Regions from separate parts of the Limnohabitans sp. INBF003 genome, predicted to be linked through region 1. Evidence: predicted binding sites of a transcription regulator. Region 1 holds the regulator's gene; the other holds the start of a gene.
What was found. Region 1 encodes sigma-54, which starts transcription at its own class of promoters, with help from an activator protein. Its sites were predicted from a motif close to TGGCANGNAANCTGCTTT; they were not measured.
Positions count from the first base shown of each region.

Region 2: ACZ5VE_RS15730 (ammonium transporter) is a predicted target of sigma-54. The motif match lies at 1,469-1,486, and genes of this name have one in related genera.

Region 1 is NZ_AP029222.1:186,930-190,333, reverse strand. Features, by position in the region: gene lptA (lipopolysaccharide transport periplasmic protein LptA) at 1-529, shown strand, start outside; gene lptB (LPS export ABC transporter ATP-binding protein) at 526-1,284, shown strand; gene ACZ5VE_RS00900 (RNA polymerase factor sigma-54) at 1,325-2,866, shown strand; gene ACZ5VE_RS00895 (THUMP domain-containing class I SAM-dependent RNA methyltransferase) at 2,877-3,404, shown strand, end outside.
Region 2 is NZ_AP029222.1:3,362,286-3,365,689, forward strand. Features, by position in the region: gene metX (homoserine O-succinyltransferase MetX) at 1-384, opposite strand, end outside; gene ACZ5VE_RS15725 (formate/nitrite transporter family protein) at 574-1,389, shown strand; gene ACZ5VE_RS15730 (ammonium transporter) at 1,557-2,759, shown strand; gene ACZ5VE_RS15735 (RNA recognition motif domain-containing protein) at 2,988-3,404, shown strand, end outside.

The DNA of each region.
Region 1 (3,404 bases):
GGCGGATGCGATGCGCCACGACGAAAACAAGCTGCTCACCCATTTCATCGGCAACGTGGTCGCTTTCAAGGGCACCATGGTGCTGCGCGGTGCGCGCATGGAAGTGCAACAAGACAAACAAGGCCAACAAGTGGCTCACGTCTGGGCGGCGCCCAAAGAACGGGTGTTCTTTCGCCAGAAACGCGAAGGGGTCGACGAGTTCACCGAAGGCGAAGGCGAAATGGCCATTTACGACAGCCAGGCCGATGTGGTGACACTGATCCAGCGGGCAGAGGTCCGGATTTTGCGCGGCACGGAATTGGCCGACCAAATCAATGGCGAAAAAATCGTCTTCAACAACACCACCGAAGTGATGACCGTTGATGCCCCCCCCAAAGGTGCCAAAGCCACAGACCCGCGCGACCAACGTGTGCGCGCTGTGCTGACCCCCCGGAAAACGGTCACGCCGTCGCCCCCCACAACGGCACCGACTTCGGCAGCCCCCGCACTGCGGACCAGCCCGAGTGCAGGCGAAAGTCAAAAACCATGAGCGAGCCACTGGTGACCAGTCGACTGGAAGCACACCACCTGAAAAAGGCCTATGGCAGCCGCAAGGTGGTGCACGATGTCTCCGTGCAGGTAGGCAAGGGCGAAGTGGTCGGTCTGCTGGGCCCCAACGGCGCTGGCAAAACCACCTCGTTTTACATGATCGTGGGCTTGGTCCGCGGTGATGGCGGCCAGATACTGATCGACGGCGAAGACGTGACGCGCATGCCCATCCACAAGCGCTCACGCATGGGTTTGTCTTATCTGCCGCAAGAAGCCTCCATCTTTCGCAAGTTGAGCGTGGCCGACAACGTGCGTGCCATTCTGGAGCTGCAAACCGATGCACAAGGCCAGGCACTGCCGCAGGCCGACATTGAAAAACGCCTGAGTGAACTGCTGGCCGACCTGCGGGTGGACCATCTGCGCGACTCGCCCGCCGTGGCCTTGTCTGGCGGCGAACGACGCCGGGTCGAGATTGCACGCGCCTTGGCCACCGACCCGCGCTTCATCTTGCTGGACGAACCCTTTGCCGGCATCGACCCGATCGCCGTCATCGAAATCCAGCGCATCATTGCCTTCCTCAAGCAACGTGGCATTGGTGTGCTCATCACCGACCACAACGTGCGCGAGACCTTGGGCATTTGCGACCACGCCTACATCATCAGCGAAGGCCGCGTGCTGGCGGCTGGCACCCCCGAAGAGATCGTGTCCAACACCGAGGTGCGCCGGGTGTACCTGGGCGAACACTTCCGAATGTGATGAACCGCATACCGTCCGCACACTACCTGAAAGCACAGCCATGAAACCCGGTCTGTCGCTTCGCATGTCCCAGCACCTGGCGCTGACGCCCCAGTTGCAACAATCGATCCGCCTGCTGCAACTGTCCACGCTGGAGTTGTCACAAGAGGTCGACCAGATGCTGGACGACAACCCGTTTTTGGAGCGCAGCGAAGAAGAAGCCCCCATGGAGGCTTTTGGCCTGGACCAGACCGACACCCGAGTGAGTCTGGGCGACCGCGTCAGTGAAACAGCCAGCACGGCCAGCAGCAGCGATGACAGCGCCAGCGAAACCCGTGACGAAGCCGTGACCGATGTGGCCGAAAGCTGGGACGGCGACGGCAGCGTGGACATGCGCCCCGACGACAGCGAATGGGGCGGCGACGCCGGACCACGCCAGAACAACGGCGAAGAAACCGCCGACGCCATCGACCTGGCCCGCAGCAGCGGCTCGCTCACCGACTTTTTGCACCGCCAGGCCTTGTCGCTGCGCCTGTCCGAGATTGACCGCGCGGCCCTGCGCTTTCTGATCGAGTCGCTCAACGACGATGGCTACCTGACCGACACCCTGCCCGAGCTGGCCGCCAGTCTGGCAGGCAGCGAGGACTACGAACAACTGGACGAACTGGTGCACCGCTTCACCGTGGCGCTGGGTTTGCTGCAATCGCTCGAACCGGTGGGCGTGGGTGCCCGCGACTTGGCCGAGTGCATGCGCATCCAGATCAAGGCCTTGCTCAAAGACGCACCCGACGACGAAGTCACCCAGGCCGCACTGGCCGTGTGTGCCCAGCCGCTGGAAATGCTGGCCAAACGCGACTTCAAGCGCCTGGCCGTGGCCTGCGGCCTGAGCGAAGCCATGGTCAAAGCCGCCATCCCGTTCATTGCCCGGCTGGAGCCCAAACCCGGCCGCCCGTTTGCGCAGGCCGAACAAAACATCGTCATTCCCGACGTGCTGGTGGTGAACACCAGCAAGACGGCCACGCCCAAATTCCGCATCCAGCTCAACCCCGACGTGATGCCCAAGCTGCGCGTGCACGACATCTATGCCAACGCGCTGCGTGGCAGCAAAGGCTCGTCACACGCGGGCTTGCAACAACGCCTGCAAGAAGCCCGCTGGTTCATCAAGAACATCCAGCAGCGCTTTGACACGATCCTGCGTGTGTCCACCGCCATCGTCGAGCGGCAAAAGAACTTTTTGACGCACGGCGAGCTGGCCATGCGCCCGCTGGTGCTGCGCGAAATCGCTGACGAGTTGGGCATGCACGAGTCCACCATCAGCCGTGTGACCACGGCCAAATACATGTCCACGCCGCAAGGCACGTTTGAGCTGAAGTATTTCTTTGGCTCGGGCCTGGGCACCGACAGCGGCAGCGCGGCATCGAGCACCGCCGTGCGCGCGCTGATCAAGCAGTTTGTGGCGGCCGAAAAACCGGCCAAACCCCTGTCTGACAACCAGATTTCCGAAATGCTGAAAGAGCAAGGCATCGACTGCGCCCGGCGCACGGTGGCCAAATACCGCGAAGCCCTGAAGATCGCGCCTGCGAACCTGCGCAAAACCCTTTGAGAGTATTCGAGTGAATTCATTGAACCTGTTCATGCCTTGCGCCGCTGGCGTCGAGGGCTTTTTGGCCGACGAGGTCCACGCCATCACGGGGCTGACCGGCCATGACCTGATGACCGGACGCGGCGGCGTGATGGCCCGCGCCTCCTGGCGCGACGCCATGCGCATCAACCTGCACAGCCGCCTGACCCAGCGCGTGCTGGTGCAGCTGTCGGTGACCGACTACCGCAACGAAAACGACCTGTACAACGCCGCCAGCGAAGTGGCCTGGGAAATCTGGTTCACACCCAAACAAACCTTCAAAATCGACATCACGGCGCAACACAGCCCGCTGACCAGCCTGAACTTTGCGGCCCTCAAAATAAAAGACGCGGTGGCCGACCGTTTTCGCGCCAAACGCGGCGAGCGCCCCAGCGTGGACACCACCTGGCCCGATGTGCGCATTTATGCCCACGTCACGCCCGAAACCCTCACGCTCTACATCGACACCTCGGGTGAGCCGCTGTTCAAGCGCGGCTGGCGCACCGACAAGGGCGACGCG
Region 2 (3,404 bases), 210 kb from region 1:
TGCGTTGACCCAGTCTTCGACGGTGACCACCGGGAAATCCGCGCCGTACACGCGGCCGGTGTCGGGGTTTTTGTGCATGGGACCGGTGGAGCCGAAGCACGAGCCCAGGTTATTCACGCCGATCACGAAAAAGCGGTCGGTGTCCAGCGGTTTGCCGGGGCCGATCATGTTGTCCCACCAGCCGGTGTTTTTGGGCTGGTCGGCATAGACGCCCGCCACATGGTGCGAGGCATTGAGCGCGTGGCAGATCAGCACCGCATTGGATTTGTCGGCATTGAGCGTGCCGTAGGTTTCGTAGCTCAGCGAATAGCCACGGATGAACGCGCCGCTTTGCAGGGGCAAAGGGGCGTCAAACAGCATGCTTTGGGATTCGGCGATCAGCATCGAATGTGTTCAGGTGTCAAAAAACAAAACCCGGCTTCGCAGTCAGCTGGGCCGGGCTTCAGTGAGTTGAAACACACGCCATTTAGCTGAATTTCGGGACCCTGGGGTTCCGGCGCCCGCAATCGGGTTCAAATCGGCGCATGGGAGCAAGTATAAGACGAACAGTTTCGCCTCATGACAGGAGCATGCATGTCAGATCTTTATGGCTCGGACGCCTACAGTCCCGTCGAAATTGCCCGCCGCATCGAGTCGGTGGGCGAGGCCAAGGCCCGCATGGCCGCGCTGCCGCTGGCTTTGCTCGGCGTGCTGGCAGGGGCCTTCATTGGTTTGGGAGCCATGCTGTTTGTGCTGGTCAAGTCCGACCCGACCTTGGGCTTTGCCGCCAGTGCGGTGCTGGGCGGTCTGGTGTTTTCGGTAGGCTTGTTCATGGTGGTGGTGGCCGGGGCCGAGCTGTTCACCGGCAACAACCTGATCGTCATGGCCTGGGCCGATGGCCGGGTCAGCGCGGCGCAGGTGTTGCGCCATTGGGGCATCGTGTGCCTGGCCAATTTGGTGGGCGCGGCCGGGCTGGCGCTGCTGGTGTTTGCCAGCGGGCATGCGGGTTTGAACGGCGGGGCAATCGGGCACAAGGTGGTGCAGATCGCTGTGGCCAAGCAGGAACTGCCCTTTGTCACCGCGCTACTGCGCGGTGTGTTGTGCAATGTGCTGGTCTGCATGGCCGTGTGGATGGCGATGGCCGGGCGCAGCGTGACCGACAAGGCGGTGGCCGTGATGCTGCCGGTGATGGCGTTTGTGGCGGCGGGCTTTGAGCACAGCATCGCCAACATGTACCTGATGCCGCTGGCCATGCTGCTGCAGCACGGCGGTTTGAGCGGCTACCCGGCCATCACCTGGGGCGGCATGCTGGGTAACTTGCTGCCCGTCATTTTGGGCAATGTGCTGGGTGGCGCGGTGCTGGTGGCTGGGGTCTACCACGTCATATACAAGCGCCAACCGCAGACCTGAAAGGCGTCAGCTGCCCCAGCCAAACAGCGCGGACCTGATGTGACCCTTATTCGGGCGCATGGTTGATGTGCATCAATTTGGGCCTGCTTCTTGCTTTTGTTTGGTGCGCCGAAGGCTTTTTGGGCCTTTGCGCACCAATTTGATTCAAATATTCTCAAGAGACGGTCATGGACGCACTTAAACAGGGCGCGGATGCGCTATTTATTTTGTTGGGCGGCATCATGGTGTTGGCCATGCACGCCGGTTTTGCGTTTCTGGAGCTGGGCACCGTCCGCAAAAAAAACCAGGTCAATGCGCTGGTCAAAATCCTGGTGGATTTTTCTGTCTCCACCGTGGTTTATTTTGTGGTGGGCTACAGCGTGGCCTACGGCACGACCTTTTTTGTGGGCGCAGAGCAGCTGGCCGCCAAGAACGGTTATGACCTGGTCAAGTTCTTCTTTTTGTTGACCTTTGCTGCGGCCATTCCCGCCATCATTTCGGGCGGGATTGCCGAGCGGGCCAAGTTCTGGCCCCAGCTGATTGCCACGGCGGTGATCGTGGGTTTTGTGTACCCGTTCTTTGAGGGCATCGCGTGGAACCAGCACTTTGGCGTGCAGGCCTGGATCAAGGCCGTCACGGGCGACGAGTTCCATGACTTTGCCGGCTCAGTGGTGGTGCATGCCATGGGCGGCTGGATCGCATTGCCCGCCGTGGTGCTCTTGGGGGCCCGTTACAACCGCTACCGCAAAGACGGTGTGGTGTCGGCACACCCGCCATCGAGCATCCCGTTTCTGGCCTTGGGCTCCTGGATTTTGATTGTGGGCTGGTTTGGCTTCAATGTGATGAGCGCGCAAACCCTGGACAAAATTTCGGGCCTGGTGGCGGTCAACTCGTTGATGGCCATGGTCGGCGGCACCTTGGTGGCCTTGGTCTTGGGCAAAAACGACCCGGGCTTCGTGCACAACGGCCCCTTGGCCGGTTTGGTGGCCGTGTGTGCCGGATCGGACCTGATGCACCCCTTTGGTGCGTTGGCGGTCGGTGCCGTGGCCGGTGGTTTGTTTGTGGTCATGTTCACGCTGACCCAAAACAAATGGAAGATCGACGATGTGTTGGGTGTTTGGCCATTGCACGGCATTTGCGGTGCATGGGGCGGCATTGCGGCGGGCATTTTTGGTGCCCAAACGCTGGGTGGTTTGGGTGGTGTCAATCTGGCCGCGCAATTGATGGGCACCGCCATGGGTGTGAGCTGGGCCTTGTTGGGTGGTTTTCTGGTCTATGGCGTTTTGAAATTGACTTTGGGCTTGAAACTCAGCCCCGAAGAAGAGTTCGATGGCGCTGATTTGAGTGTCCACAAAATCAGCGCCACACCCGACCGTGAGGTGAGCTGGTAAAACAACAGATTGGTGCTGCAAAGCACATTCTGCGGGGCTTCGGGGGAATACCCCTTGCGTTTTTTTTTGTTTTATCGCTCATAATTAATGGACTTCACTGTCAGAAGCAGCGAAGTCATGTTTGCGGTGACCAGATCAGTTTCGCTTTCCATCCGATGTTTTCAGGTTTGTTGAATGCGTTTTCGGAGCTCCATCGCTTTTATCTCTGTGTTTTGAGGAGTCCCTTTCATGGGCAACAAACTTTACGTCGGCAACCTGCCTTACTCCGTTCGCGACGGCGACCTGGAACAAGCCTTCGGTGAATTCGGTGCTGTGACCAGCGCCAAAGTCATGATGGAACGTGACACTGGCCGCTCCAAAGGCTTCGGCTTTGTGGAAATGGGCAGCGATGACGAAGCGCAAGCGGCCATCAACGGCATGAATGGTCAGCCCTTGGGCGGCCGTAACGTGGTGGTCAACGAAGCCCGCCCCATGGAAGCGCGTCCTCCCCGCACAGGTGGCGGCGGTTTTGGTGGCGGTGGTGGCTTTGGCGGCGGTCGCCGTGAAGGTGGCGGCGGCTACGGCGGTGGTCGCGAAGGCGGCGGCGGTGGTGGTTACGGCGGCGGCCGTGAAGGTGGCGGCGGTGGCTACGGTGGTGGTCGTCGC